One region of the Nocardia sp. N2S4-5 genome, then DNA from elsewhere that is predicted to be linked to it. Evidence: riboswitches for the same ligand, from Rfam matches in the RefSeq annotation. Region 1 holds a riboswitch; each other region holds the start of a gene.
The links. A riboswitch is a leader RNA that binds a small molecule or an ion and turns the genes downstream of it on or off. The one in region 1 is predicted to bind cobalamin.
Positions count from the first base shown of each region.

Region 2: linked by a shared signal. The riboswitch ahead of ACFMRZ_RS34985 (FecCD family ABC transporter permease) and the one ahead of ACFMRZ_RS20160 (CbtB domain-containing protein) in region 1 are both predicted to bind cobalamin.
Region 3: linked by a shared signal. The riboswitch ahead of metE (5-methyltetrahydropteroyltriglutamate--homocysteine S-methyltransferase) and the one ahead of ACFMRZ_RS20160 (CbtB domain-containing protein) in region 1 are both predicted to bind cobalamin.

Region 1 covers NZ_JBIUPM010000001.1:4,413,571-4,423,932, forward strand. Annotated here, with positions in the region: gene ACFMRZ_RS20155 (discoidin domain-containing protein) at 1-2,551, opposite strand, end outside; cobalamin riboswitch at 2,545-2,687, shown strand; gene ACFMRZ_RS20160 (CbtB domain-containing protein) at 2,724-2,918, shown strand; gene ACFMRZ_RS20165 (CbtA family protein) at 2,909-3,646, shown strand; gene ACFMRZ_RS20170 (OsmC family peroxiredoxin) at 3,682-4,125, opposite strand; gene ACFMRZ_RS20175 (DMT family transporter) at 4,215-4,535, opposite strand; gene ACFMRZ_RS20180 (TetR/AcrR family transcriptional regulator) at 4,658-5,272, shown strand; gene ACFMRZ_RS20185 (ABC transporter permease subunit) at 5,337-6,185, opposite strand; gene ACFMRZ_RS20190 (ABC transporter ATP-binding protein) at 6,182-7,171, opposite strand; gene ACFMRZ_RS20195 (sensor histidine kinase) at 7,299-8,537, shown strand; gene ACFMRZ_RS20200 (response regulator transcription factor) at 8,581-9,243, shown strand; gene ACFMRZ_RS20205 (YfbM family protein) at 9,338-9,799, shown strand; gene ACFMRZ_RS20210 (hypothetical protein) at 9,890-10,153, shown strand; gene ACFMRZ_RS20215 (LLM class flavin-dependent oxidoreductase) at 10,248-10,362, shown strand, end outside.
Region 2 covers NZ_JBIUPM010000001.1:7,569,227-7,579,588, reverse strand. Annotated here, with positions in the region: gene nadC (carboxylating nicotinate-nucleotide diphosphorylase) at 1-394, opposite strand, end outside; gene ACFMRZ_RS35035 (L-aspartate oxidase) at 622-2,325, opposite strand; gene nadA (quinolinate synthase NadA) at 2,322-3,347, opposite strand; gene ACFMRZ_RS35025 (NrtR DNA-binding winged helix domain-containing protein) at 3,424-4,182, shown strand; gene ACFMRZ_RS35020 (hypothetical protein) at 4,297-5,049, shown strand; gene ACFMRZ_RS35015 (hypothetical protein) at 5,167-5,337, opposite strand; gene ACFMRZ_RS35010 (DUF1353 domain-containing protein) at 5,424-5,960, opposite strand; gene ACFMRZ_RS35005 (DUF2567 domain-containing protein) at 6,062-6,730, opposite strand; gene ACFMRZ_RS35000 (hypothetical protein) at 6,730-6,939, opposite strand; gene bioB (biotin synthase BioB) at 7,048-8,067, opposite strand; gene ACFMRZ_RS34990 (TetR/AcrR family transcriptional regulator C-terminal domain-containing protein) at 8,174-8,758, shown strand; adenosylcobalamin (AdoCbl) riboswitch at 8,781-8,931, shown strand; gene ACFMRZ_RS34985 (FecCD family ABC transporter permease) at 8,936-9,967, shown strand; gene ACFMRZ_RS34980 (ABC transporter ATP-binding protein) at 10,105-10,362, shown strand, end outside.
Region 3 covers NZ_JBIUPM010000001.1:2,751,745-2,762,106, reverse strand. Annotated here, with positions in the region: gene ACFMRZ_RS12310 (short-chain fatty acyl-CoA regulator family protein) at 1-617, opposite strand, end outside; gene ACFMRZ_RS12305 (MmgE/PrpD family protein) at 734-2,242, shown strand; gene ACFMRZ_RS12300 (DUF1737 domain-containing protein) at 2,245-2,415, opposite strand; gene prpB (methylisocitrate lyase) at 2,463-3,371, shown strand; gene ACFMRZ_RS12290 (bifunctional 2-methylcitrate synthase/citrate synthase) at 3,376-4,506, shown strand; gene metE (5-methyltetrahydropteroyltriglutamate--homocysteine S-methyltransferase) at 4,559-6,862, opposite strand; cobalamin riboswitch at 6,963-7,161, opposite strand; gene ACFMRZ_RS12280 (pyruvate carboxylase) at 7,376-10,362, shown strand, end outside.

The sequences.
Region 1 (10,362 bases):
CGGCGATGTCGTACGAGGCCGGTGGCGGGCCGCTCCATTCGGTCGCCACCTTCGCTACCGCGTCGACCTGCCCGAGATCCACGGTCAGGTCGGCGGCGGCGGTGGCGGGGAGCCAGCTGGTGGCCGAATTGCCGTCCACCGCTGCCTCCGCGTAGGCGCCGGGCTGCTCGCTGGACGCGAGGACGGTCTTGCAGTCGGCGGCATCCACCGTGGGCGACCGGTCCGGTCGGCGCGTGCGGAGTTGCAGGGACTTGCCCGGATCGACTTGCCGCACACCGCTTTCCGTCTCCACCGGCAGGGACGGCCCCGATGTCACTGTGACGGTGCTGTGCTCCGGACCCACCGAGACGTCGAAAACCCTTCCCTGCCAGTGCAGTCCGCGCACCACCACACCGTCGGAGAGTTGCGGCGGCAGCAACGGAGCGAGCCGCACCCGATCCTCCCGCAGGCGCAGCCCCACCAGTCCGTTGGTGAACTCCTGCACGAAACCGCCTGCGAGAGTGGTGAAGTCGAAGGCGGGCGAGCCCGCCAGCGGGTCGGCGGCTCCGGCCTTCTCGCCGCGCGCCTCGGCGAACTGCCCGAACGGCGCGCGGGCGAACGGTCGCGCCGAGCGGTCCAGGTAGGTGCCGACCGCGCAGCCCGGTTCGCCGTTCGCGGCGGCGTCGATCTGATGCACCGAGTCGGTCATGGCGGGCCCGTCCGGGTCGGTGCGCTCGGCGTAGTAGTCGAGGGTCCGGGCGGCCACCTCCGGCGGCATCGGCCATTCCAGCGGATATTGCAGCAACACCGTGTCGGCCTGTTTGAGCCGTGCCCCGCGATAGCCGTCGTACTGCACGAAAATGCCTTCGCGCGGGTCGAAGGGCATGCGCAGGCGGTCGGCGACGGCCGTCCATTCCGGGGGCGCGGGCGCGCCGACGAGGGCCGCCGCGGTGGCCGCGTTCCGCAGCGTCACCGCGGCCACGCCGTTGGTGTACACGCCGTCGTCGACACCGTTGCTGTATTCGTCCGGCCCTGCCACAGTGCGAATCGAATAGCTGCCGTCGGGGTTCGCGGACACCCGCCCGGCCCAGAATTCGGCGAGGCTCGACATGATCGGCCAGATGCGTTCGCGCAGGTAGTCGAGGTCCTTCGTGGCCAGGTAATACTGCCATGCGGCCAGCGCGACGTCGCCTTGGAGATGAATCTGGGTGACGCAGTGCGGTGGCGACCAGCTGTGACATTCGTTCCACAGATCGCCGGTGCTCGCACTGGTCCACGGATAGAAGGCGCCGGGATAGCCGAGGCGGCGCGCATTCTCGCGAGCGGCGGGCAGGGTCTTGTATCGATACTCGACGACCGAGCGCGCCAGTTCGGGGCGCAACTGCAGCAGACCCGGGTACATCCAGATGTCGGCATCCCAGAAGATCAGGCCGCCGTAGTTGTCGCTGCTCAGTCCGGTGGGTGAAATGCTGTTGTCCTGCCGGGAATTCGTGCCCGAATAGAGTGCGTAGAGCGCGCCCCGCGCCCACAGTTGCACGTCCGGCCGATCGGGCACCTCGATATCGGACTCCCACAGCTGCCGCCACGCTTTCGATTGCGCCGCAAGCACTTCCGCCCAGCCCCGCGTCGCGCCACGCTGCGCCGCCGCGCTCGCGGACCCGGCCGGGTCCGCGGCGGTGAGCGCGGTGTCGACACCGACGAACTTGGTGATCTCGTACCGCTGCCCGGACGTCATCGGCACCGTCGCCTGCTGACCGGAATCCCGCGGCTGCGCCGACGCCGCACCGACGTCGAGCACCGATGCCACCGCACCCGCCACATTCGTTGTCCTGGTGCGGAATTCGGTATTCACCAGCGGTGGCCGCGCCGTCGTGGCGGTCCGGTCGAGACGGCGAGCGCCCGCGTAGTCGATGAGGTCGGTGATCACCGCGTGGCCGCTCCAGTGCGGTGTCAAGGTCAGGTGCACGGCCGCCGCGTGCTGATCGGTGCGGTCGGTGAGCACGTCGTACACCAGCTCGGTGGCGCGGCCGTCCGGCGTCGTCCAGGTCAGTTCGGTGCGTACCAGCCCGCAGCGCAGATATTGGGTCTGCCGGAAATTCGATACCTGCGCCGGCGGTGTCGCGGGCGAGAAGGTCTCGTCGCCGACGCCGACCCGCAGTGTCGACCAGTTCGGCAGCGCCGCAGCGACTTCCAGGCCCGCGGCGACCGCGGGGTCGCGAGCGTAGAGCCCGGCCGCGAAGGCGCCGTCGTAACGCGGCGTGTACATCGGATATCCGGTGATCTCGCCGGTTTCCACATAGCCGGTGCCCGCCGGCGGCACCCGCAGACCGAGATACCCGTTGCCGACGAAGGGATGGCCCTCGTAACCGGCGGTGAACGACCGCGACGACGGCGCCCAGTCCGCCGCCGCCGACACGCTGTCACCGGGACAGGGAAAAGCCCGCGGCGTCTCGGGCCCCGACCGGACCACGACCACGATCGCGGCCACCACCAGCACGGCGACGAACACCGCGGCGACGCCGATCCACAGTCGGCGGCGGTGGCCCGTTGCCGGTCGCGCAGTTGACGGCACGTCACAAAGGGTGTCACAGTTCATGAGACAAGAGCGACGGTGACGCGGTAACCCGGTGTGATTCCGGGGCGGTCGCGCCACTGTGAACCGGCATCCGCCGGGCAGCCAGACACCGGCACCGTCGAACTCGACCCGCTCGCGGGGACGCGAACATCCCCGAAGGAGGACCACCATGGCCATTGCGCACACTCCCAGCCGCGCAACCGATTCCCTCGCCGCCGTGCTCGTGACGGTAGGCGTCGTCCTGATGGCACTGCTCACGCTGTACCTGGTCGGCTTCGATCAGGGCGCGATCTCCCGGAGCGGGATGTATCTGCACGAGCTGATGCACGACGGGCGGCACCTACTGGGCGTCCCGTGCCACTGACGGGTTCCCTCAAGACTCTGCTGCTGCGCGGCCTGCTGGCCGGACTGATCGCCGGACTGCTGGCGGGCACTGTCGGATTCGTGATCGGCGAGCCGAAGGTCGAGTCGGCCATCGCGATCGAGGAGGCGGGGCATTCGGACGCCGGGCATTCGCACGGCGACGCCGAGGAGCCGCTGGTCAGCCGGGGCGGACAGAAGTTCGGCGAGTTCCTCGCGCTCGGATTGAGTGGGCTGGCGCTGGGCGCGATCTTCGCGGCCGTCGCCAATGCGGCTCGCCGGCACACCGGCCTGTCCGGGCCGAAACTGGCTGTGGCGCTGGCATTGTGCGGCTGGCTCGCGATCAGCGCGGTGCCGTTCTTCAAGTACCCCGCCAACCCGCCCGCGGTGGGCGAGCCCGACACCATCAACGATCGCACGCTGCTGTGGGTGGCGGCGGTGCTGCTCGGGCTGGCTGCGGTGGGCGCCGCGGTCTTCGCGCATCGACTGCTGTCGAATCAGCTGAGCACGCTCCGGGTCGTCGCGGCCGTGGCGGCCTTCTCGGTCGTGACGGCGATCGGCTACGTCGCGCTGCCGGGCGTGAACGAGGTGAAGGACGACTTCCCCGCCACCCTGCTGTGGCAGTTCCGAGTGTCGTCGCTGGCGGTCACGGCCACCCTGTGGGTGGCCCTGGGCCTGGCCTTCGCGACTTTGACCGAATTCGCGGGCCGCAAGCAGCCGGTCGCCGCCTGAGGGGGCGGTGCCGCAGCGGCACCGCCCCGCCGAACTCAGGACTCCAACGCGGCGTCCAGCTCGATGGTGCCGACACCGGCGAGCGCCTTGCTGATCGGGCAACCGACCTTGGCGCCCTCGGCCGCGGCCTGGAAGCCGGCGGCGTCGAGCCCGCTGACCTTGCCGCGCACGGTCAGCTTGATGCCGCTGATGTGGAACCCGCCCGCCGGATCCGGCCCCAGCGTGACATCGGCGTTGACGTCCAGACTCTGCACGGTCCCACCGGCATTGCCGATCTGACCCGACAGCGCCATGGCGTAGCACGACGAGTGCGCGGCCGCGATCAGCTCCTCCGGGCTGGTGGTGCCGTCGGCGGCGTCGGCCGTCCGCTTCGGGAACGACACGTCGAACTTGCCGACGCCGGAACTCGCCAGCTCGACCTGTCCGGAGCCATCCTGCAAACCTCCGGTCCAAGCGGTACGCGCGGTACGTGTTGGCATCACTGTCCTTTCACGTGAGTGGAGTGCCGTCCCGCCGAACCTACCCGCCTCACCCCGCTCGCCGTACCCCTTCCGGGGTCGCGCGACATCTACTCCGGATTCGTGAGCCTCGCCAACACGATGCCGCCGATGATCAAGGCCAGCGCCAGCGCCCGGCCGACGCTCAGTGGATCTTTCTGCACAGCGATCCCCAGCCCGATGGCGCCGACCGCACCGATCCCCGTGAACACCGCGTACGCGGTCCCGACCGGTAGCGACTGCATCGCCACCGACAGCAGATAGACCGCGGCCGCCGCGAGCAGGAAGCACAGCAGCGTCGGTAGCGGCTTCGTGAAGCCCTGCGTCGGCTTGATGCTCTGCGACCAGGCGATCTCGATCAGGCCTGCCAGACCCAGAACCAACCAGTTCATATCGGTACTCCTCACCGAGGCCCCCCGCCTCCGAAAAAGTGGACACCATGTCCATTTCGTTCGTACGACTCGACCAACTGGACATGTTGTCCACTTATTCCCGGCAACCTAGAGTGGCGCCCATGCCCACCCGACCGGATCCGCAAGCCCCGGCGCCCCTCGGTGAGCGGGCCGATGCCGCTCGCAATCGGGCCAGGATCCACGCCGCGGCGGCCGACCTGTTCACCGCTCGGGATCCGCGCACGGTGACAATGGACGACATCGCGAAGGCCGCCGGCGTAGGCCGTGGCACCCTCTATCGGCGCTACCCGAACGTCGCCGCCGTCGCCTTGGCACTGCTGGACGAGCACGAACGCGAGCTGCAACGCCGATTACTGCGCGGCGCACCACCATTGGGGCCGGGCGCACCACCCGCCGACCGCCTGGCCGCCTTCTACGCCGCGATGGTGGAGCTGCTGGAGACCCATTCGGCCCTCGTGCTCGGCGGGGAGACAGGCGGCGCCCGCTTCACCACCGGCGCGTACGAATTCTGGTACGCGCACGTCCGGTCCCTCCTCGTCGAAGCCGGTGTGCCACAACCGGACACACTGGTCGACATCCTCCTTGCCCCGTTGGCCGCGGAGGTCTACCGGCACCAACGCGACCGAGGTCTGAGCCCGCGGCAGATCACCGCCGCCCTCCGTCGTCTCGCGCACGGAGTACTGCTCACCGGCGAGCATTCAACAGACTCGACGTGATCGGGCGCGAGGCGGAAAACCCGTAGCCGCCGGTGGGGTGCACCGGCGGCTACGGGGGTTGGGGTCAGGACATGTCGCGGCGGTGGATGAGGTAGGCCATGGTGGCTGTGAAGGCTGTGATGTAGGCGGCGAGGACCAGGAATGAGGTGGGGCGGGTGAGGGTGTCGAGGACGCCGGGGGTGGCGGCGCCCTGGACCGTGCGCATGGCTCCGGCCAGGGATCCCGCGGCCGTGCCGGGGAGGTGGTCGGTGAGCGCGCGGATCGGGGAGAAGATCGCGCCGACGCCGCGGAGCAGATTCTCCACGACCAGGACCCAGACCACGCCGAGTCCGACGGCCAGTGCGGGCCCTCGGGCAGCGGCGCCGATCACGGCTCCCGCCAGGGTCCACATGCCCAGAATTGCTGTGCCCGTGGCAATTCCGGCCACGGCACGGCCCACCGAAGGCAACGCCAGCGATCCGTGCTGCAAGCTTCCGATCACCGCCGCGACGCCCGTGTCGATGACGAAGGCGGCCAGTACCAGGCCGATCACCACGACGACCAGCGCCACCACCGTTCCGCCGACCACGCTGAGCCGCGAAGGACCTTGGGTGAGAACGGTTTTCCAGCTGCCCCAGCCGTAGCCGCTGCCGACCACCAGCGCGCCCAGCACCAGCATCAGCGCACCGCCGAACATCGCCATGCCCTGGGTGAACACCTCCGGCACCGCGGCCGGGAGCATCAGCTGCAACAGCACCTCGCGGGGCTGACCGTTGGACATCCGGGTGCTGTCGCCGGAGGTGTAGGCCAGATAGTTGAACAGGTAGGCGAACACGAGATTCAGCAGAATCCACGTGCCCAGGACGATCCAGAACGCGGGCCACTTGCGCAGCCGGGCGAATTCGGCTCTGGTGCAGGCCAACAGGTCGTTCATTGCGCTGTCTCCAGTTTCGTCATCTCGAAAAAGACTTCCTCCAACGACTTTTCGTCGGAGCGCAGTTCCAGCAGGTCCGCACCCGCCTCGATCACCGCGCGCGCCACCACCGGCGCCGTTGCCGTACCGGCAGCCACTCTGATGCCGGCGGCGGTCAGCAACGCGGATCGATCGCCCACCACCCGGCGGACGGCCGGGAAGGCCAGCTCCACCGGCTCGGCTCGCAGGAAAAGCGTTGCCGCACCGCGCAGTTCGCTCACGGTGGCCTCCGTGAGCAGGCGGCCCCGCGAGATGACGCCGACGCGATCGCAAATCTCCTGCACCTCGCTGAGCAGGTGAGACGACAGCACGACGGTGTGCCCGTCGGCGGCGAGTCCGGTGATGAGCTCGCGCATCTCGGCCATTCCGGCCGGGTCGAGCCCGTTGGTGGGTTCGTCGAGAATGAGCAGGTCCGGGTGGCCCAGCAGGGCCGCGGCCACACCGAGTCGCTGCTTCATCCCCAGGGAATAGGCGCGGAACTTGTCGTCCGCCCGGTCGGTGAGGCCGACCCGGGCCAAGACCTGCTCCACGTCGTCGTGCAGGGTGCGGGTGCTCCGGGTGCGACCGGAGCCGTCTCCGTTCGCGGTCCCGCGGTAGCGGGCGAGCACCCGCAGGTTGTCCCGGCCGGAGAGGTACGGGTAGAAGCCCGGCCCCTCGATGAGAACGCCGGTGCGCCGCAGCGACTCCGGGTCCCCCGGCCGGCGGCCGAGTACGGTCGCGGTGCCGGAGGTCGGCCGGATCAAGCCGACCAGCATCCGCAATGTGGTCGTCTTGCCCGCGCCGTTGGGGCCGAGGAAGCCGTAGATCTCACCGGCGTTGACCGTCATGCGCACGGCGTCTACGGCGGTGTGCGAGCCATAGCGCTTGGTCAGCGCCTCGGTGGCCACCACCGCCGCGGCCGGATCGGGTGCGGCATGCCCCTCGCTGTTGTGTACCGAATCGTTCATGCCTTCGAGAATCCGCCTGCGACCTGGGTCGACACATCCGCCGCGCAGCGCGACCCGGCATACGTATCCAGACGTAATTCGCGGCGCGCGGCTCCCGTTCGGCCGCGGGCGGGGCTACCGTGCGAGTGTGCAGTCGAGGACGCGGCCGAACGGCCGGGACGTGGTGGTGGCGCTGGTCGTCGCCGTGGTGCAGTTGGTCGGGGGCAACCTCGCCAACCTGCACCAGAGCGGGAACCGCGGCCTCGACGCGCTCGGTGTCCTCCTACTGTCGGCGGGGCCGTTGCTGCTGATCGGTCGCCGCATCCACCCGGCGCCGGTGTTCCTCGGCGTGCTGGCCGTGACGGCCACGTATCTGCTCGTCGGCTACGGGTACGGGCCGATCTTCCTGTCCCTGGTGATCGCCTTCCTCACCGCGGCGAGCCGGGGCTCGCGCTGGCGCACCTACCCGTTCGTGCCGGTGGGCTATCTGCTGATGGTGTGGCCGGTGCCCGTGCTGCGCGGGCATTCGGCCAACAGCTGGCAGGCGATCGGCCTGCTGGCGTGGCTCAGCGTGCTGATCGCGGTGGCGGAGGGTCTGCGGCAGCGGCGGGCGGTGCTGGTGGCGCGGCGTCAGCGAGCCGAGGCCGCGCGCGCCAACGAGCAGGCCGAACGCGCCCGCGAACTGGCCCGCCGGGAGCAGCGCGCGACCGAGGAACGACTGGCCATCGCCCGCGAACTGCACGACGTGCTGGCGCACAGCCTGTCGCTGATCAATGTGCAGTCCTCGGTCGCGCTGGAGTTGCTGGACCGCAAGCCCGAGCAGGCGGCGACCGCGCTCACCGCGATCAAACAGGCCAGCCGCGATGCGCTCGGCGAGGTGCACACCCTGCTGCGGTCCATCCGCGCCGGCGCGCAAACCGTTGCGGCGCCGTTCAGTCCGGCCGTCGGCGTGACCGATCTGGACGCGCTGCTCGGCCCCGCCCGGGCCGCCGGGCTGACCGTCCGCACCGAGGTGCGCGGCACGCCGCAGCGGTTGCCCGCCGTGCTCGACGGCGCCGCCGCCCGCATCGTGCAGGAGTCGCTGACCAATGTGCTGCGCCACGCGCCGTCCGCGCAAGCCGTTGTCGCCGTGGATTTCTCGCCGGAGATGTTGGCGCTGTCCGTCGAGAACTCGCCACCGTCGAGTTGTCCACAAGTGTCCACAGCCGCCGCGCCGCCGGGATCCGACCCGGAGACCAACGGCGGCAACGGTATTCCTGGCATGATCGAACGCGCCCATGTTCTGGGCGGTGAACTGACCGCGGCCCCGAAGCCCGACGGCGGCTTCCTGGTCCGCGCTCGTCTCCCCATCCCCCGCCTCGACACCGACCCCCGGGACGACACATGACTTCAGACGGCAGGAACCAATCCACCTCGAGCCGGGAGGCACGGTGAGCATTCGAGTGCTGGTGGCCGACGATCAGGCGCTGGTGCGCGGCGGGTTCGTCGCCTTGCTGGACGCGCAGGACGGGATCGAGGTGGCCGGGGAGGCGGACAACGGGCAGCAGGCCGTTCGGATGACCCGCGAGTTGCGGCCCGATGTGGTGCTGATGGATATCCGGATGCCGGTGCTCGACGGGCTGGCCGCCACTCGTGAGATCGCGGGCGATCCCGCGCTGGCCGCGGTGAAGGTGGTCGTGCTCACCACCTTCGAGCTCGACGAGTACGTGTTCGAGGCGATGCGTTCCGGCGCAACGGGTTTCCTCGTCAAGCACACCGAACCCGCCGACCTGGTGAAGGCGGTGCGGGTGGTGGCGGACGGCGACGCGCTGCTGTCCCCCGGCGTCACCCGGCGGCTGGTCGCCGAATTCGCCTCCCGCGCGAAACCCGCCCCGACGGCCGAGCTGTCCGAACTCACCGAGCGCGAACGCGAGGTGATGACCCTGGTCGCCGAGGGCCTCACCAATGCCGAGATCGCCGCGCGGCTGTTCATGAGCCCGGCCACCGCCCGCACCCATGTGAGCCGAATCCTGTTGAAGCTCAACGCCAGGGACCGCACGCAGCTGGTCGTGATGGCCTACGAGTCGGGCCTCGTCCGTCCGGGCTGGCAGTAGGCGACCGGTCCGCTCGGCGGCGAATCTTGTCGGTCCCCCGGTCTACCGTCTTACTCGGAACATCTGCTGCTACAGCGATTTGGGGGGATCTGTCATGGGCATGGTGATGTCGTTTTCCCGGGTAACTCCCGCGGAGTTGGCCCGGATCGAGTCCGACCCGGAGAGCATGCGGGAATTCCCGTGGGAGCCGGACCGCGGAGGCGAGCCGGACGGCTATCTCGACAAGGCCTGGGACGGCTTACGGTACCTGTTCGAGACCGCGGAACTGGACATAGACCTGTTCCTGGGCGGCCGATCCGTCGACTCCGACGGCACGCTCAGCCTCTGGGACGCCGAACTGGTCCGGCAGACCGCGAAGGTGCTGCGGGGCACCCCGTTCGACCGATTGGCCCGCCATTTCGATCCCGGACAGATGACGGCACAGAACGTCTACCCGAACATCTGGCAGAGGGGCGACGAGGCCCTGCACTACCTGCGCGTGAACTACGAGCACCTGGTGCGGTTCTTCGACTTCGCCGCCACCGACGGATCCGGAGCGCTCATGTCGTTCGGTTAGCGCCGGGCGCGCGGATACGTACCGATACGTACGCCGGTTACCGTCCGCGCGCCGATGCCCGCGGCCGGCGATCGGAAGAGGCTGGGAGGCATGAACATCTACACCTCTCCCGAGACCATGTCCTTTCTCGCCGACCACTACGACGGCGGCCCACACCCCTGGCCGTTCTTCTGGATCTTCCCGGTGCTGTTCTGGCTCACCGTGATCGCGGTCGTGTTCGTGTCCCGGCGGGCCCGGTGGCGCGACCGCGGCATCGGCACGCTGCGCTCGGCGTTCGCGCGCGGCGAGATCGACGAGGACCAGTACCTGACCCGGCTGGAGGTCCTGCGCCGCACCCGGCGCGCGCGGCGGTGACCATCCACCGCTACCCGTCCGATCCCGGCGGCCCGCCCGGCCGCCGGGGTCACAACCGCTGCCACCGAAGGCTTTCCGACATACGGAGGTTCACATGACCATGAAGTTCGCCACCATGCAGGTCCCCCGGTCCGGGGCCGACTGGGTCCGGACCGCGCGGACCGCGGAGGAGCAGGGTTACCACACCCTGTTGCTGCCCGACACCCTGA
Region 2 (10,362 bases), 3.2 Mb from region 1:
TACCGGCCACCGCGTCGACCCACGCGGACGTGGCGGTCGCGATGCCCGACAGGTGGCACACCAGGTTCAACATGGTGCGCTCGGCGGTCAGCAGCGCGCGCGTCGGCGCGACCAGACGCAGCACCGCGTCACCGGCCGCCACCCTGGTCCCGTCGGCGACGCGCTCGGTCACCTCGTAGTCGCCCGCGCCGATCACCTCGTCCAGGACCAGCAGGCCCACATCGAGTCCGGCCACGGTCCCCGGCTGCCGCGAGACCATCGCGGCCTTCACCGTCGCATCGGCGGGAACCGTTGCGGCCGTGGTGATGTCGGGACCGTACCGCAGATCCTCGTCCAGTGCGGTGCGGATCAGCCGCACGACTTCCGCGCGGTCGAGTCCGGCAGCCAATGCCATGATGTACTCCTGTTCCGGGTCTCTCTCGCGGACGGGCGGTCCGTCCGCGAGCCGGGTCGATAACGTTCCGGCCGTTCGCATTCCGCGACAATCCGCGCCCGCCGTCCCGCTGTCCGCCCGACGCCGTGCTGCGGTTGCTCGGCGGACCGCATGCGGGATGCGGGCCGTGCTCCCGTGCGGTGCCGGTGTCGGACTGATCGGTAGCGCGGTTCTCATGACACCGGCGCTCATGACACCGGCGCCACGGCGAATGGCACCGGCGCGTCGGGCGACTCGGTGACCAACTGCGGACGGCCATCGGCACCCAGCCGGACAGGAAGGCTGCGACGCAGGTCGTCGCGGGTTTCGGGATGATCGGAGCGGGTGTGGCAGCCGCGGCTCTCGGTCCGCGCGGTCGCGGCGACCAGGAAGGCGCGGGCGGTGAGGGTCAGCGCCGCGTCCTCCAGCACCGCGACGCACGGCGCGGCGTCCCCGGCGGGCTCCCCCGCCACCTCGGCGACCCCCTCCCGTTCCGCCGCGGGAACGGGCGACCCCGCCGCGCCGTCCGCACGCCCGATCGGATCGGACAGCAGTTGCAGCAGCCGCAGCACCGCCGACCGCAGTCCCTCCCCGTCGCGAACCACCGCCGCGTGGTCGGACATGATCTCCTGCAACGCCTTCCGGTCCGCGCGCGGGAACGTCACGGCGCCCAGCTCGGACACCCGCGCACGCTCCCCGAGTCGTTCGGCCGCCGCCGCCCCTGCCCGCTCGCCGACCACCAGGCCCTCGAGCAGACTGTTGGAGGCGAGCCGGTTCCCTCCGTGCAGCCCCGTGCGGGCGACCTCACCCGCCGCGTACAACCCCGGCACGGCGGTGCGGCCGTACGGGTCGGTGACGACGCCCCCGCACTGGTAGTGCGCGGCCGGCGCCACCGGGATGAGATCCGCTCGCGGGTCCAGCCCGGCGGCCACGCAGGACGCGGTGATGGTCGGGAAGCGCCGGGCGAAACCCTCGAGGGCCCGCGCGTCGAGATACACGTGGTCGGTGCCGAGCGCGCGCATCCGGGCGGCGATGGCACGCGACACCACGTCACGGGGCGCGAGGTCACCGCGCGGGTGCACCCCCGCGGTCACCGACCGGCCCTCCGCGTCGACGAGGATCGCGCCCTCGCCCCGCACCGCCTCGCTGACCAGTGGCCGCCTGCCGAGGCCGCCGGGCGTGAACAGCACCGTTGGATGAAACTGCACGAATTCCAGGTCGGCCACCAGCGCCCCGGCCCGCAGTGCCAGCGCGATCCCGTCCGCCGTGGCGCCCGGCGGATTGGTGCTGCACGCGTACAGCTGCCCGAGACCACCGGTCGCCAGCAGCACGGCCGGTGCGTGCACGACACCGAATCCCTTGTCCGACACCGCGATCACGCCCTGCACACCAGCGGGCCCGGTGACGACGTCGACCGCCGCGGCGCCGAACAGCACCGGCAGCCCGGCGGTGTTCAGCGCGCGCTGCACCTCCGCGCCGGTCGCGTCACCACCGGCGTGGATGATGCGGCGCGTGCTGTGCCCGCCCTCCCGAGTCCGGGAGACCTCGCCGTCGCGGCCGAGATCGAACACCGCCCCGAGGTCGGTCAGCGCCGCGACCGCGTCCCGGCCGCCCTCGACGATCGAGCGCACCGCGGCCGGATCGCACAGACCCGCCCCGGCCTCCAGCGTGTCCTGCACGTGCGCGTCCACCGAATCACCGTCCGGCGCGACCACGGCGATACCGCCCTGGGCGTACTGCGTGGAGGTGTCGGTGGGGCCGCCCTTGCTCAGGGTGAGCACCCGCAGCCCGCGCAGCGACGCGGTCCGCGCGGCCGTGAGACCGGCGACGCCGCCACCGATCACCACGAGATCGGCGTCGGCTTCCCACGCGACCGTCGGCGTGCTGGAGACCGCGGTGCGCGGTCCGGTCATTCGCCCCCGCCCGAATTACCGATGGCGATCATGCGCTGTACCGAATTGCGGGCCAGCGCGGCGGTTTCCGCGTCGACGTGCACCTCGTCGAGGTTGTCGGTCAGGCAGCGCAACAGCGCCGCGGGCGTGATCATCTTCATGTACTTGCAGGACGCGCGGTCGTTGACGGCCTGGAAGTCGATGCCCGGCGCGGCCCGGCGCAGCTGATGCAGCATGCCGATCTCGGTGGCGACCAGGACCTGGTTCGACTTGGCCGCCTTGGCGGCGTCGATCATGCCGCCGGTGGACAGGATGTGCACCCGGTCCGCCGGGAAGGCGCCCTCCCCGGCGAGGTACAGCGCCGAAGTGGCGCAACCGCATTCGGGGTGCACGAACAGTTCGGCGTCGGGGTGGGTGCGGGCCTGCTCGGTCAGCTCGTCACCGTTGATGCCGGCGTGCACGTGGCATTCGCCGGCCCAGATGTGCATGTTCTCGCGCCCGGTCACGCGCTTGACGTGCGCGCCCAGGAACTGGTCCGGCAGGAACAGCACCTCACGGTCCGGGTCGACGGAGGCCACCACGTCGACGGCGTTGGACGAGGTGCAGCAGATGTCGGTCAGCGCCTTCACCGCGGCGGTGGTGTTCACGTACGAAACCACCACGGCGCCGGGGTGTTCGGCCTTCCACGCGCGCAGGTCGTCGGCGGTGATGGAATCCGCCAGCGAGCAGCCCGCCCGCTGGTCGGGGATCAGCACCGTCTTGTCGGGGCTGAGGATCTTGGCGGTCTCCGCCATGAAGTGCACGCCGCAGAACACGATGGTGTCCTCCGGGGCCTCGGCCGCGATGCGCGAGAGCGCCAGCGAATCCCCGACATGGTGGGCCACGTCCTGGATCTCCGGCAGCTGATAGTTGTGCGCCAGGATGGTCGCGTTGCGCTCACGCGCGAGGCGCTGGATCTCCTGCGCCCATTCCGGGGTGGCCGCTACGCCCGTGTACCCCGTCGGACCGTCCGTGACGTGCCCGGCAAACGTCATGGTCGCCATGGCATGACTCCTTCCTCATGCGCTCGGCAACTTCGCCGATTCGCATCAACCCGGTTTTCGACTTACAATCGAAAACGTGGCCCATAGTAGCACCATTCACGAATCGCTCACCGCGGTGTTCCAGGTTCGCCGCTTCCCGGACACCATCTCCGCAGGTCAGATCGTTAGTCACCCGGTTGATCCGCAATTGCCGCGGTGCGCACCGGGTTGGCACACCGAACTGGCGGTGTTGCTGTGGGAGCGCGCGATGGAGCCACAGACCGGCACCTGGTCGCTACCGGGCGGGCGCCTGCGCGACGACGAGGATCTCGACATCTCGGCGCGCCGGCAACTCGCGGAGAAGGTGGACGTGCGCGAGCTGTGGCACATCGAGCAGCTGTCGGTGTTCAGCGATCCGCACCGGGTCCCCGGCCCGCGCCGCATCGCCTCGGCGTATCTCGGACTGGTGCCGCTGACCGCGGATCCGCACCTGCCGCCGGACACCCGCTGGCATCCGCTCTCGTCGCTGCCGGACATGTCCTTCGACCACGGCACGGTCGTCGACCATGCCCGGACCCGGCTGGCCGCGAAGCTATCCTACACGAATATCGCCTTCGCCCTGGCCCCTTCGCGATTCACAATGTCGACACTGCGCGAAATCTATTGCGCCGCCTTGGGGTACGAGGTGGACACCACCAACCTGCAGCGAGTCCTCAGCCGCCGCAAGGTGATCACCCCGACGGGCGATACCGCGACACCCGGCAAGACCGGTGGCCGTCCCGCCGCCGTCTACCGATTCACCGACGACGAGATCCGGGTTACCGACGAGTTCGCGGCCCTGCGTCCCCGTGGCTGAACAGCACCGAGTTCGATCCTGAAAACCGTTTCAGCTATCTTCAGGTTGCATTCAGTAGGATGCTGCGAGAGTGCTGGACCATCGAGAAAACAACTCCCACAGGAGATTCGACCGTTGCTGCCGCTTCCCCAACCCCCGCGAACGCCCTTTCTGCGCAGGATCGCCACCGCATCGACGCTGGCGATAGCCGTCACCGGACTCACCGCCGGAACCGTCGGCGCCGCACCGCAACCCGACAGCAGTCCGGCCGTCGGCTACACCGCCACCACCGCCGATGACCGGGCGATCATCGAGATCGACTCCGGCGCCATGGAAGTCGAGCACGGCGTGTTCGAGATCGAAGCCGCCGACGGCACCGTGCTGGCGGGCACCCCGCTGGAGTTCCGGGTCGACGATTTCGTCTTCCCCATCGCCGCCGACATCCAGGGCCGGACCGCCACGCTGACACCGCAATTCGACCTCGCGCACGCCGCCTATCGGCCGGTGGCGCTGCCGTTCGAGGACCAGGCGCAGTGGGCGACACCCTACGACCGCGAGGTCGCCGCCTTCACCCGGTTGAAGGACACCATCGCCACGGGCGCCGCGATCGGCACCACGGTCGGCGGCATCGGCGGCGGCATCGTCGGCTGCGTCCTCGGCGGAATCGCCGGTGCCACCGTCGCTTCCGCCACCATTATCGGCCTGTTCGGCCCGATCATCCCCGCCGCCGCGGTGGGCTGCCTGGGCGGCATCATCGCGGTCGGGGCACTCGGCACGCTCGCGGGGCAACTCCTCGTGACGGCGCCGATCGCCATCGCGGCCGTCGCGCAGTACTTCACGACGATCAATCAGCCGTTCGTCCCGCGCCCCCCGCAGCAGGCCAGATAACCACGCGCACAACGCGACAGGTTGTCGATCGGAAGCCGCCCGCGCAACCGCGGGCGGCTTCGGCGTATTCAGGCGCTTCTCGGACAGCCGCGGGCGCACCGCGGAAACCGGGACGGTTCAGTATTCGCGCTGCCGGTGCTTCGGCGTGCGCTCGTAACGGCGCTTGCTCGGGACCGGTTGCGCGGCATTGGATCTGCGCAACTCGTGGCGGCGACGCCAGGCGGCGAGATCGGCTCGCTCGGCCGTCTTCTCGTCCCGTGCATCCGCCGCTCGGGATGTGCTGTCCATCGCCGCCCTCCTTCCGCTTCGATCACCTCACGGTAGCGGCGGAGCCGGTGGACCGGCCAGCGAATTTCCGCCCGGCCCTGCGGCACTCAGGTGGTCATCTTCACCTGTGGTTTCGGGGCCGGTCCGGTGGGCCGGCCGACGACCCGGCTGGAGGTCCAGAACACGGCCTCCACGACCCAGAACAGCAGCAGCCACAGCTGCACGATCACCACCGGGACCGCCAGGAAGACCACCGCCGGGACGGCGACGAGCAGGAACTTCGCGATATCGCCCACGGTGGCGCCGCGCAATCCGGAACCCAGCCGCACCGCGGCCCACATCATCCACCGCTGCGGCACCGAGACGCCCTGTTCGTGCAGCACGCGGCGGAACAGGCCGTCGGCGTCGGCGCGGCTCACCTCGGTGCCGCGGGACAGATAGTCGTGCAGGATGGCGGCCTTGGTGAAGGCGCCGTAGCGCGGGATCAACCAGACCAGCGCGCGGGGCACCGAGGCGAAATCGGTCCGGAATCCGGCCGGGACCACGAAAGACTCACGGTCGCCGCGATATTCGATGGGCTCGCGCACGCACCAGGACTCGGCGTCGAGCTCCTCGACGACGAGTGCGCCACCAGTGAATCCCAACCCGCCGCCTCCTCTGCGAACCCGGCGCGTTCAGGGCCGGAAGGACTTCAGCTTACGGCGGGCGGGGAAATCTTCGGCAACGCTTCGGCTTCGGCCCGGCGTCAACGTGGCGAACCGGAATCGGCGCCCTCGAACGGGCCCGGCTGCGCGGTCGGTGTTCCGTAGGGGCCGTAGCTGATTTCCGAGGCGTACGCGCGGGCGCCGTGGGACTCGGCCTTGCCGACGACGGGCCCGGCGCCCAGGTCCTCGGAGGTGCTCAACGCCGACAGCACGAGCACCACGAGCGCGGCCACCAGCGGCTGCACCACCAGCTGCGTCCATCCGGTGAACTCCGACGGTGAAATCAGCGGGGGCAGTTCGATGATCGTCCGCACCGGCGGATTCGACACATGCGGATACCGCCACTCGGCGACCCGCTCCCCCACCCAGGCCATCAGCCAGGCGCCGGCCAGCGAACCGAACAACAGCCCGCCCTGCAGCAGCGGACCCCGGATCCGGCGCACCCGCCACGCGGCGGCGGCCGTGAGCAACCCGGCGATGACACCGACGCACACGAAGATCGCCACCGCGTCGAACCGGTGCGCGCTCTCGCCGGTCAGTGCCGCGCCCCGGCCCGGCTCCACGACGATCACCTTCTCCGGGGGCGCCAGCAACGCCCAGACCACCCCGCCGAGCGCGCTGACCACCAGCACGGCGGCCACCACGCACAGCACGGCGCGCACCTCGCCGCGGCCCGCGCCGGACGGCACGGCGGCGCTCTGGTGGGCCATCAACGATGGTCCAGGCTCTTGGAATCGATCACCCCGTGGCGCGAGCATTTCGCCCACCAGCCGTCGGGGCTCACCTGAACGATCATGCGCCGCCCGCACTGCTCGCAGAAACGCGGCGGCTCCAGGCCCAAGACGGCCGCGGCCGGGACCGCGTCGGCCAGGTTCGGTACCACCCGCTTACCCGTGAAGGGGTTGTAGCGCTCTTCCATGATGTCCACGACCACCTCGAAAAGTGCAGCTCCTGGGCTGCCGACAATACCCGACCGGGTCCCGCCCGCCGGGTAGCGGTGCCGTCCCGGCGGGTGGACGGTTGCCGCTCAGAGGGTTTCGTTGAGTGCCTTGATGGGCATCTTCAGCTCGCCCAGCAGATCCAGGTCCTGCTCGGCCGGGCGGCCCAGCGTGGTCAGGTAGTTGCCGACGATGACGGCGTTGATGCCACCGAGGATGCCCTGCTTCGCGCCGAGGTCGCCGAGGGTGATCTCGCGGCCGCCGGCGAAGCGCAGCATGGTGCGGGGCAGCGCGAGCCGGAACGCGGCGACGGACTTCAGGGCCTCGGCCGCGGGCAGCACCTCGAGATCGCCGAAGGGGGTGCCCGGGCGCGGGTTGAGGAAGTTCAGCGGCACCTCGTCGGGCTCCAATTCGGCCAGCTGCGAAGCGAATTCGGCGCGCTGCTCGATGGTCTCGCCCATGCCGAGGATGCCGCCGCTGCACACCTCCATGCCCGCCTCGCGGACCATGCGCAGGGTGTCCCAGCGCTCCTCCCAGCTGTGCGTGGTGACCACGTTCGGGAAGTGCGACCGGGCGGTCTCGAGGTTGTGGTTGTAGCGGTGCACGCCCATGGCGGCGAGCTGGTCGACCTGGTCCTGGGTGAGCATGCCCAGCGAGCAGGCGACCTGGATGTCGACCTCGTTGCGGATGGCCTCCACACCGGCGGCGACCTGCGCCATCAGCCGCTCGTCCGGGCCGCGCACGGCCGCGACGATGCAGAATTCGGTGGCTCCGGTCTTGGCGGTCTGCTTGGCGGCCTCCACCAGTGAGGGGATGTCCAGCCAGGCGGCGCGGACCGGGGACTGGAACAGCCCGGACTGCGAACAGAAGTGGCAGTCCTCGGGGCAGCCGCCGGTCTTGAGCGAGATGATGCCCTCGACCTCCACCTCCGGGCCGCACCACTTCATGCGGACCTCGTGCGCCAGCTCCAGCAGTTCCTCCAGCCGGTCGTCGGCGAGGCGCAGCACCTCGGCGGTCTGCTGCTGGTCGAGGCCGACGCCGCGGTCGAGCACCTGCTCGCGGGCGATCGCCAGAATGTCGGTGTCGGTCCTGACGGGTGCCTGGGTCATGCGCACGAATCCCTTCGTCCGGCCGGGCTGCGGCCGTGCAACTTGAACGGTGTTCAGGCTAGGGTAGCGTGGGGATCGAGTCAAAGCACGAAAGGGTTGTCGCCAAGTGCAACTGCACCGCACGGACGTCGTCGACGGGGCCATCGCCATCCTCGATCAATTCGGCCTGGCCGATCTCACGATGCGCCGGCTGGCGACCTCGCTGCACGTCCAGCCCGGCGCGCTGTATTGGCACTTCCCCAACAAGCAGGCGCTGCTCGGCGCGGTCGCCGACCGCATTCTGGCGCCGCTGGACGAGCCGGTCGCCGCCGACGAGTGGTCCGCGCAGGTGGGCGAGCTGGCGCACCGGATGCGCTCGTGCCTGCTCGCCTACCGCGACGGCGCGGAGCTGGTGTCGGCCACCTACGCCTCGCGCCTGACCACCAGCAAGGGCCGGGAACGGGTGGCGGGCGCGCTGATCCGCGGCGGCATGGGCCGCGAGGAGGCCGACCTGGCCGCCTACACGCTGTTGTACTACGTACTCGGCGAGACCGTCGACGAGCAGTCGCGGATGCAGATGGATTCGGCGGGCGCGCTGCCGGAGGAGTCCTCGCCGCTCTACGAGAACACCAGCGCGACCGACCGTTTCGACTTCGGGTTGCAGCTGTTCGTGGGCGGGGTGCGGCATCTGCTGGGCGACCGGGTGCGCTGACCGGACAAACCGGACGGTAGAGTCCTCTTCGTCATTCCCGGCGGGTGCGGGAATCCGGTGGAAATCCGGAACGGTCGCGCCACTGTGACCGCGGCGGGCTCGGGCCCGTCACGGAAGTCAGACCTCCCTCGCCGGGGTACAGCTCTGAGGTCGCGAGGTGCCCATGGAGTATCGGCGATGAGCCGCGCGCGGACAGCGGTGGTCATCCCCGTCGTCGCGGTGGCGCTGGGGTGCGCCATGGTGGCGGCGACCGGATGCGGGGCCGAAACCGTGCCGCCCGCAACCGTTTTCGAGGTGCTGCGGGCGCGGGTGACCGGGGCCGCGTTCGCGGATCCCGGCCTCGACACGATCATCTGGCAGTTACGGGTGCCGCGTACCCTGCTGGCGGCCGTGGTCGGCGCGGGCCTGGCGCTGGCGGGGGCGGCCATGCAGACGCTCGTGCGCAATCCGCTGGCCGACCCCTATCTGCTCGGCGTGTCCTCCGGGGCGGGAGTGGGCGCGGCGGCGGTGATCACCTCCGGGTTCTTCGCCGGGGCCGGGGTGTGGGCGCTGTCGGGCGGCGCGCTGCTCGGCGCGTTCGCCGCGGCGGCCATGGTCTTTCTGATCGCGGTCGCGCAGGGCGGGCTCACGCCGCTGCGGCTGGTGCTGACCGGGACCGTGCTGGGGTCGGCGTTCGCGGCGCTGAGCAGCTATCTGATCTTCCGCAGCGCCGACCCGGCGGCCGCCCAGGCCGTGCTGTTCTGGCTGCTCGGGAGTCTCGCGGGGGCGGATTGGACGCGAATCGCGTTGCCCGCCTGCGTGGTCGGAGTCGCGGCAGTGACACTGGCGGCGGCCGCGGGCTGGCTCGACGCGCTGAACGTGGGCGCCGACACCGCCGCGTCGGTCGGAGTACCGGTGCGTGCCTTGCGGATCGCGTTGTTCGCCGGGCTGGCCGTGCTGGTGGGTGTCCTGGTGGCGGTCTCGGGCGGGATCGGTTTCGTCGGACTGGTGGTGCCGCACGCGGCCCGACTGCTGGTCGGCTCGCCGCATCGCGCGCTGCTGCCGGTGAGTGCGCTGTGCGGCGCGCTGTTCCTCGTGGTCGCGGATGCCGCCGCCCGGATTCTGGTGCGGCCCACGGAAATCCCGGTCGGCGTCCTCACCGGCTTGATCGGCGCACCGGTCTTTCTCCTCTTGATGGGCCGCCGCCGCTACCGATTCGGTGCGTCGTGAAGCGGCTGCGGCATAGGAACGGTGCGTCCTTGTCGACTCCGGCAGAAGAACAGACAGCACCCTGCCCGGCCTGCGGTTCTGTGCTGGAGGTTCGGGGACTGACGTGTGGGCCTGGGCGGCGGACCGTACTCGCTGAGGTGTCGTTCGCGGTGGAGGCCGGGGAGATCATCGGGGTCGTCGGGCCGAACGGTAGCGGGAAGACCACGCTGTTGCGCACGCTGGCCGGGTTGCTTCGGCCGCAGCAGGGGCAGGTGTTCGTGGAACGCCTTGATCTGCAAGGTCTTTCGGCGCGACGGCGGGCACGGGCGATCGCGCTGGTCGCGCAGGACGAGCAGCCGCCCGACGATCTGCGCGCGGGTGAGGTGGTGGCGCTGGGACTCACCCCGTATCTGCCA
Region 3 (10,362 bases), 1.7 Mb from region 1:
TTCGGAATGGCCGGGTCGGCGCCGTCGCCGCGGACCAGCACCGTCACCCCCGCCCGCTCCTCGGCGACCCGGGCGAGCTGTCGGTCCAGCGATCCGATCGACAGCCCGCACTCGTCGAACAGCCGCTCGGCGGCCAGATCGAGCTGGGCGATGTGGTTGTGGTGGTCGTAGAAGAAGTCGCGGACATCCTCGTACGGCATCGGCACGCCGGGCGCACCGGTCGGCGTGGCGACCTTGGAGGACAGCAGGTCCAACTGGTCGGTGGCCGCACGTAGGCGGCGGTGCATCGCGACGATGGTCTTGGCGACCTCGGGTAGTCGAGTGGCGAGATCCTCGACCTCGGCGGCGGGCGGCGCCGTGCCGCCGGCGGCCTCCACCAGCACCTCGTGCAGGTCCGACACCAGCCGGGCGTCCGAGTCGGCGGCGAAGAACTGGACGTCCAGATCGAACGTCGAATTGAGTTTCAGCAGTACCGGAATGGTGAGCGGCCGCTGATCACGCTCGAGCTGGTTGAGATAGCTGGGGGACAGCTCCAGCGACTTGGCCAGCGCCGCCTGCGTCATCCGCCGTTCCTCGCGCAACCGCCGTAGTCGGGCACCCGCATACATCTTGCGCACGCCGCCGATGCTACCCACTGGCTTCGCAAACATTGCAATATTGGCAGTACTCGCCGACAAAAATCTGCTGTTGCAAGGTGTTTTGCACTCACGCCGTGCTGCGTAGCGTGCGAAGTATGAAGCCTCATATCGTACGTGCCCACGCCGCGGCCGATGACTTCCCCCGGGCGGAGCATCTGGCGACGCGGATCGCGGAGGTCGCCGCGGACCCGGTCGCGGTGCCGGACGAGGTTGCCGAGATGATCGTCAACCGGATCATCGACAACGCCGGGGTGGCTGCCGCGGCGCTGGTCCGCCGCCCGCCCACGACCGCCCGGCGTCAGGCCGAGGCGCACCCGCACCGGCCCGGCGCTACCGTGTTCGGTTTGCCTGCCACGCAGCGGTTCTCCCCGGAGTGGGCGGCGTGGGCCAATGGAGTCGCGGTGCGGGAGTTGGACTTTCATGACACCTTCCTGGCCGCCGAGTACTCGCATCCCGGCGACAACATTCCGCCGATCCTGGCGGTCGCGCAGCACGCCGGGCGCAGTGGCTCCGAGCTGATCCGCGGCCTGGCCACCGGTTACGAGATCCAGATCGACCTGGTGCGCGGAATGTGCCTGCACGAGTACAAGATCGACCATGTGGCCCATCTGGGTCCGTCGGCGGCCGCGGGCATCGGGACGCTGCTAGGCCTCGACACCGAGACCATGTATCAGGCCGTCGGCCAGGCGCTGCACACCACCACCGCGACCAGGCAGTCGCGCAAGGGCGAGATCTCCAGCTGGAAAGCGTTCGCGCCCGCGTTCGCCGGGAAGATGGCCGTGGAGGCGGTGGACCGCGCCATGCGCGGCGAGGGCGCGCCCGCCCCGATCTGGGAGGGCGAGGACGGCGTGATCGCCCGGCTGCTGGGCGGGCGAGACGCGGAATACGCTGTGCCGCTACCTGTTCCGGGCGAGCCGAAGCGCGCGATCCTGGACAGCTATACCAAGGAGCATTCCGCCGAGTACCAGAGCCAGGCTCCGATCGATCTGGCGCGGCGGATGCGGTCGCGCATCGGTGATCTGGACCAGGTCGCCTCGATCGTGTTGCATACCAGCCACCACACCCATGTGGTGATCGGTAGCGGGTCGGGGGATCCGCAGAAGTACGACCCGAATGCCAGCCGCGAGACGCTGGACCATTCCGTGCCTTACATTTTCGCCGTCGCATTGCAGGACGGGACGTGGCATCACGAGCGCTCGTACGGCCCGGAAAGGGCGCGGCGGCCCGACACCGTGGCGCTGTGGCACAAGATCCGCACCGTCGAGGATCCGGAGTGGACGCGCCGGTACCACTCGGCCGACCCGGCGGACCAGGCCTTCGGCGCGCGTGCCGAGGTGACCCTGGTCAGCGGCGAGACGATCGTGGACGAACTGGCCGTGGCGGACGCGCATCCGCTGGGCGCGCGCCCGTTCGGCCGAGAGCAGTACATCGCCAAATTCCGCACGCTCACCGAGGGCGTGCTCGAGCCCGCCGAACAGGACCGCTTCCTGGCCGCGGCGCAACACACTCCGCGGTTGCGGCCGGGCGACCTGGACCAGCTCACATTCACCGTGTCACCCGAGGTGCTCGCCACCGCACCGGCTACCGGAAAGGGAATCTTGTGATGTCAGCGCGGATCCCACACGACGGCCTGCGCCGCGATCACCCCGGTGCCGTTGTAGGTAACCGCCGGCGAACCGTGCAGCCGATACCCCTCCTCGAGCAACTTGCTGATCCGCTCACAGAAGGCGACATCATCGGGTCCGGTGATCAGGCGATAGCGCAGCGGCTCGGTCATGAATCGAGCCTAGTGGGGGCGGTTCGTACCGAGGGGCGGTGGAGGGCGTGAGTGGGTTGATGGCGGCGGAGAGGTCGGCGGGGGAAAAGCGGCGGGCGCTGCGGGATGGGCTGGGTAGTGGGCGGATTCAGCGGTTGCCGGGGGCATTCAATCCCTTGGTGGCCAAGGTGATTCAGGAGGTCGGGTTCGAGGGTGTGTATGTGTCCGGGGCGGTGGTTTCGGCCGAACTCGCGCTGCCCGATATCGGGCTGACGACGCTGAGTGAGGTGACTGCGCGGGGGCGGGAGATCGCGCGGGTCACCGATCTGCCGACGTTGATCGATGCCGACACCGGGTTCGGGGAACCGATGAATGCCGCTCGCACCATCACGTTGCTGGAGGACGCGGGCCTGTCCGGGTGCCATATCGAGGACCAGGTCAATCCGAAGCGGTGCGGGCATCTCGATGGCAAGGCGGTGGTTCCGGCCGCCGACATGGTGCGGCGGATCCGGGCCGCCGTCTCCGCCCGCCGCGATCCGGACTTCGTGATCTGCGCCCGCACCGACGCACGCGGCATCGAGGGCCTGCCCGCGGCGATCGACCGGGCCAAGGCTTACGCGGATGCCGGAGCCGACCTGATCTTCACCGAGGCGCTGGCCGACGCCGCGGAATTCGCCAAGTTCCGTGCAGCCGTGAATATTCCGCTGCTTGCCAACATGACCGAGTTCGGCAAATCCGAACTGCTGCCGGCGCGGACGCTGGAGGACCTCGGCTACAACGCCGTCATCTATCCGGTCACCACACTGCGCCTGGCCATGTTCGCCGTGGAGCGGGGACTACGCGAGATCGCCGACAGCGGAACCCAATCCGGGCTGTTGGATCGCATGCAACACCGAGCGCGGCTGTACGAGTTGCTCGACTACCAGCGCTACAACGAGTTCGATTCCGGCATATTCGATTTCACCGTGAGCGAGTAACCTGATGACCGAGATCAAGAAGGGCTTGGCCGGAGTGGTGGTCGACACGACCGCCATCTCGAAGGTCGTGCCCGAGACCAACTCCCTGACCTACCGGGGCTATCCGGTGCAGGATCTGGCCGCGCACTGCGGTTTCGAGGAGGTCGCCTACCTGCTGTGGCACGGCGAACTGCCCGACGCGGACCAGTTGCCGGCGCTGTGCCACCGCGAACGCGCACTGCGGCCCCTGGATCGCTCGCTACTGGGGCTGATCGACAAATTGCCCGAGACCTGCCACCCGATGGATGTGGTGCGCACGGTCGTGAGCTACCTCGGGGCGGAGGACCCGCTCGAGGACAGCGGCAAGAGCCCGGATGCGCTGCTGGCCAAGGCTTTGCGGATGACCGCGGTGCTGCCGACGGTGATCGCGGCCGATATGCGCCGTCGCCGCGGGCTCGACCCGATCGCCCCCGACGAGCGGCGCGGGTTCGCCGAGAACTTTCTCGCCATGTGCTTCGGCGACTCCGCGGCGCAATGGCAGCTGGACCCGCGCATCGTGCGAGCGTTCGAGACATCGCTGATCCTGTACGCCGAGCACAGCTTCAACGCCTCCACCTTCGCCGCTCGCGTCGTCACCTCCACTGAATCGGACATGTACAGCGCCGTCACCGCGGCCATCGGAACCTTGAAGGGGCCGCTGCACGGCGGCGCCAACGAGGCCGTTATGCACGCGATGCTGGAGATCGGGCGGCCCGAGCTGGCGCGGGAGTGGTTGCGGGACAAGCTGTCCCGCAAGGAGAAGGTGATGGGTTTCGGGCACCGGGTCTACAAGAACGGCGACTCGCGGGTGCCCACCATGGTGGCCGCCCTGGCGGAGATCGCCGAGGTGACCGGCGGCCACGAGTGGCTGCGGATGTACACCGAACTGGCGGCCGCGATGGCGGAGGCGACCGGCATCGAACCGAACCTGGACTTCCCGGCCGGTCCCGCCTACTACCTGATGGGCTTCGACATCGACATGTTCACACCCATTTTCGTGATGAGCCGCATCACCGGCTGGACCGCGCACATCATCGAGCAGTCCCAATCCAACGCCCTGATCCGCCCGCTGTCGGCGTATGTCGGTGTGCCGCAACGAACTATGGGCGTCGCGTAGTCCTCGGGCTGATCGTGACCCCGGCCGTCCTCGACGGCCGGGGTCACCGATTTCAGCGCACGGTGTGCGCGGCGGCGACCATGTTCCGCAGCGACGCCTCCACCTCGGCCGGACCGCGGGTTTTCAGCCCGCAGTCCGGATTGACCCAGAGACGTTCGGCCGGAACAGCTTTCAACGCCCCGCGCAGGGAGGCGGTGATCTCCTCGACGCTCGGCACTCGCGGCGAGTGGATGTCGTAGACGCCCGGCCCGACACCCAGGTGGAAGCCCGCCGCGTTCAGATCGTCGAGTACCTCCATCCGGGAGCGCGCCGCCTCGATCGAGGTGACGTCGGCGTCCAGATCCGCGATCGCCCCGATGATCTCACCGAACTCCGAATAGCACAGGTGCGTGTGGATCTGGGTAGCGTCCGAGACGCCGCTGGTCGCCAGCCGGAACGCCGCCACCGCCCAGTCCAGGTACCGCCGCTTGGCGTCGGCGCGCAGTGGCAGCAGTTCCCGCAGCGCCGGCTCGTCGACCTGCACGATGCGGATACCGGCCGACTGCAGATCGACCGTCTCGTCCCGGATGGCCAGCGCCACCTGCCGGGCGGTGTCGGCCAGCGGCTGGTCGTCGCGCACGAACGACCAGGCCAGGATCGTCACCGGCCCCGTCAGCATGCCCTTGACCGGCTTGTCGGTCAGCGACTGGGCGTATTCGATCCACTGCACGGTCATCGGCGCGGGCCGGGCGACGTCGCCGTACAGGATCGGCGGCCGCACACAGCGGGTGCCGTAGGACTGCACCCAGCCGTTGGCCGTGGCGAAGAACCCGTCCAGCTGTTCGGCGAAGTACTGCACCATGTCGTTGCGCTCGGGCTCGCCGTGCACCAGCACGTCGATGCCCAGCTTCTCTTGCAGCGCAACGACGTCCGCGATCTCGGCGCGCATCCGCTCGTCGTACTGCGCGGCCGTGATCTCGCCCTTGCGCAGCGCCGCGCGGGCCTGCCGGATCGCGGAGGTCTGCGGATAGGAGCCGATCGTGGTGGTGGGCAGCAACGGCAACCGCAGCCGTTCTCGTTGCAGCGCAAGGCGTTCCGCTGCGGGGGAGCGGCGGATGGCTTCGGGGCCGAGGGTCGCCAGCCGGGCCCGGACGGCGTCATTGCGCAAACGCGGATCGGTGGCGCGGCTCGCCGATGCCGCACGGGCCGTGGTGAGTTCGTCCGCGATGGCCTCGGTGCCTCGGTGCACCGCCGTCGCGAGCAGCCGCACCTCGGCGACCTTCTCCGCGCCGAACGCCAGCCACGATCGCAGCGCCGGGTCGGTCCCGGTTTCGTCGTCCAGCGAATACGGCACGTGCAGTAGCGAACTGGAGGTCGAGACCGCCAGCGCACCCGAACTGCCCAGCAGCGTGCCCAATGTCGACAGTGCCTGGTCGAGATCGGTGCGCCAGACATTGCGTCCGTCGACCACGCCCGCCACCACCAGCTTGCCTGCCAGCGCGGGAACTGCGGCCACGTCGTCCACGGTGGCGCCCGCGACGAAGTCGAGCGCGATGCCCTCTACGCCCATGTCCGCCAGCGCGGGCAGCGCCGCACCCGGACGCCCGAAATAGGTCGCGACCAGGATCGCCGGGCGCTGTGGCACGCCCGCCAGCTCGGCATACGTGCGCCGCAGCAGTGCCAGTTCGGGGGCGGTGAGATCGGTGACCAGCACCGGTTCGTCGATTTGCACCCATTGCGCGCCCTCGGCGGCCAGCAGCCGCAGCAGTTCGCGGTAGTGCGGGAGCAGATCGTTCAGCCGGTCCAGCGGTGCTGTCCCGTCGATGCCCTTCGCCAGCTTCAAGAAGGTCAGGGGACCGATCACGACCGGGCGGGCCGGAACGCCCAGTTCCCGGGCCTCGCGCAGCTCACTCAGGAGCTTGTCCGGTTGCAGCGCGAACGTGGTCCCGGGGCCGATTTCGGGGACCAGGTAGTGGTAGTTGGTGTCGAACCACTTGGTCATCTCCAGCGGTTCCACCGTCTCCGTGCCGCGGGCGGCCGCGAAATAGCGGTCCAGCGGATCGGCGATATCGGCCACGCGCGGTGGCAGCGCGCCGAACATGGCCGCGGTGTCGAGCATCTGATCGTAGAAGGAGAAGGTGCCGACCGGAACGGAATCCAGTCCGGCCGCGGCCAATCCGGCCAGTTGACGGGTGCGCAGGTCACGGCCGACGGCCTGCAGTTCGGCCGCGCTGATACGGCCGGCCCAGTAGCTCTCGGTCGCGCGTTTCAGCTCGCGCCGCGGCCCGATCCGCGGAATGCCGAGAACCGTTGCGGTGAAAGGGTTGTGAAAAGTCACGGTCTCTCTCCAGTGCTGGAAGCCACAGGTCACCGCCATAGGGGAGGACGGAGCCCGAAAACGCTTCTCGCACCGGCAGATCCGGCGTGCGTAGTGGTGTCCGCCCGCCCTGTTCCACGAGGCGGTGGCCGCCGGATACGGCGTATCCGACACAGCCGGCAGGTCTTCGGACTCGCAGGCAAGGCCCGTCGGGGCGGTCCTACTGGCCGTCGCTTCCCGGATGCGCGCATCCAGTGCTGTTGACGGCGGTCGTTCCTGCATACCGCTGCGGGACAGTCCCGGATTCCCACCGGGTTCCCTCTGGCCGATCCGTACGGACCGGTTTCGACGCTGCTGTCCGACGCTCGGGGCTCCAACTCGTCGGCGCAGCGAACCAGCTGCACAACGAGCATAAGCCACGGCCGAAAACGAATATTCCCGCGTGCTGTCCCGCGGTCGGCGGGTTACCGGCGGATTACGCAAATTCGCAGATCGGTACGGTTTCGATGTGAGGTTGGCTGCGAAAGTGTATTCGCCGTCCGGAGTCGCCGACCGGCCAGGTACCTTAATCGGATGTTCTCCAAAGTGCTGGTCGCCAACCGCGGGGAAATCGCCATTCGGGCGTTCCGCGCCGCCTACGAACTCGGCATCGGCACCGTCGCGGTGTTCCCCTACGAGGACCGCAATTCGGTGCATCGGCTCAAGGCCGACGAGTCGTACCAGATCGGGGAGCCCGGCCATCCGGTGCGGGCCTACCTGTCGATCGAGGAGATCATCAAGGCGGCCAAGACCGCCGGGGCAGACGCCGTATATCCCGGTTACGGCTTTCTCTCGGAGAATCCGGACCTGGCCGCGGCCTGCGCGCGGGAGAACATCACGTTCATCGGCCCCTCCGCCGAAGTTTTGGAACTGACCGGTAACAAAGCGCGTGCGATCGCCGCCGCCAAGGCCGCGGGCCTGCCGGTGCTGAACTCGAGCGCGCCCTCGGCCGACGTGGACGAATTGCTGGCGGCCGCGGAGACGGTGCAGTTCCCGGTGTTCGTCAAGGCCGTCGCCGGCGGTGGCGGGCGCGGCATGCGCCGGGTGGCCGATCGGGCGCAGTTGCGCGAGGCCGTGGAGGCCGCGATGCGGGAGGCCGAATCGGCCTTCGGCGACGCGACGATGTTCCTCGAGCAGGCGGTGGTCAATCCCCGCCACATCGAGGTGCAGATCCTCGCCGACCAGCACGGCAACGTCATCCACCTGTTCGAGCGGGACTGTTCGCTGCAGCGGCGGCATCAGAAGGTGATCGAACTGGCGCCCGCCCCGAACCTGGATCCCGCTCTGCGCGAACGCATCTGCGCCGACGCGGTGGCGTTCGCGCGGCAGATCGGTTACAGCTGCGCGGGCACGGTGGAATTCCTGCTCGACGAGCGCGGCAATCACGTCTTCATCGAGATGAACCCGCGCATCCAGGTCGAGCACACGGTGACCGAGGAGATCACCGATGTCGATCTGGTGGGCGCGCAGCTACGGATCGCGACCGGGGAATCGCTGGCCGACCTGGGCCTGAGCCAGGACGCGATCAGTATTCGCGGGGCCGCCATGCAGTGCCGGATCACCACCGAGGACTCGGCCAACGGGTTCCGGCCCGACACCGGGCGCATCACCGCCTACCGCAGTCCCGGGGGCGGCGGCATTCGCCTCGACGGCGGCGCCAACCTGGGCGCGGAGGTCGGCGCCTATTTCGACTCGATGCTGGTGAAGCTGACCTGTCGCGGGCGGGACTTCGGCCAGGCGGTGGCGCGGGCGCGGCGCGCGCTCGCGGAGTTCCGCATCCGCGGTGTCTCGACCAATATCCCGTTCCTGCAGGCGGTGCTGGACGACCCGGACTTCCGGGCCGGACGGGTCACCACCTCGTTCATCGATGAGCGGCCGCACCTGCTGACGCAGCGCGGTTCCGCCGACCGCGGCACCAAGATCCTCACGTATCTGGCCGACATCACCGTCAACAAGCCGCACGGTGAGCGCCCGACCACGGTGTATCCGCACGACAAGCTGCCGTCGATCGATACGACCGTGCCGCCGCCGGACGGTTCGCGTCAGCGGTTGCTGGCGCTGGGGCCGGAGGGTTTCGCGCGGTGGCTGCGTGAGCAGAAGGCGGTCGGGGTCACCGACACCACCTTCCGCGACGCGCATCAGTCGCTGCTGGCGACGCGGGTGCGCACCAACGGCCTGTTGCAGGTCGCCGGGCACGTCGCCCGGATGACTCCGGAGCTGCTGTCGATCGAGTGCTGGGGTGGCGCGACTTACGATGTGGCGCTGCGGTTCCTGCACGAGGACCCGTGGGAGCGGCTGGCCGCCCTGCGCGAGGCGATCCCGAACATCAACCTGCAGATGCTGCTGCGGGGCCGCAACACCGTCGGGTACACGCCGTATCCGGAGAAGGTCACGCGCGCTTTCGTTTCCGAGGCGACCGCGACCGGTATCGACATCTTCCGCATCTTCGACGCGCTGAACAACGTCGATCAGATGCGCCCGGCGATCGACGCGGTGCGCGAAACCGGTACGGCCCTGGCCGAAGTCGCGATGAGCTACACCGGGGATCTGTCGAACCCGGACGAGAATCTCTACACCCTCGACTACTACCTGAAGCTGGCCGAGCAGATCGTCCAGGCCGGGGCGCACGTCATCGGCATCAAGGACATGGCCGGGCTGTTGCGCGCGCCCGCCGCGCACACGCTGGTGACCGCGTTGCGGGAGAACTTCGATCTGCCGGTGCACGTGCACACTCACGACACCCCGGGCGGCCAGCTGGCGACCTACCTGGCGGCGTGGCACGCGGGTGCCGACGCGGTCGACGGGGCGTCGGCGCCGATGGCGGGCACCACCTCTCAGCCCGCGCTGTCGGCAATCGTTGCGGCGGCGGCCAATTCGCCGTTCGATACCGGACTCGATCTGCAGAACGTGTGTGATCTGGAGCCGTACTGGGAGGCGCTGCGAAAGGTGTACGCGCCGTTCGAATCCGGGCTGCCGGGGCCGACGGGGCGGGTGTACCACCACGAGATTCCGGGCGGGCAGCTGTCGAATCTGCGGCAGCAGGCGATCGCGCTGGGTCTGGGAGACCGCTTCGAGGAGGTGGAAGCCAAATACGCTGCGGCGGACCGGTTGCTGGGACGGCTGGTGAAGGTGACGCCGTCGTCGAAGGTGGTCGGGGACCTGGCGTTGTCGCTGGTGGGTTCGGGTGTGACGGTGGACGAGTTCGCCAGTGACCCAGGGCGCTTCGACATCCCCGATTCCGTCATCGGTTTCCTGCGTGGCGAACTCGGCACACCGGCCGGTGGCTGGCCCGAGCCGTTCCGCAGCCGGGCGCTGGCCGGGCGCGGTCCCGCTAAGCCGGAGACGCAGCTGTCGGCCGCGGACGAGGCGGGGCTGAACGGCAACTCGGACGAGCGCCGGGCGACGTTGAACCGCTTGCTGTTTCCGGGGCCGGCCGCCGAATTCCTCGCGCACCGTGAGAAATACGGCGACACCTCGGGCCTGTCGGCCAACCAGTTCTTCTACGGGCTGCGTCACGGTGA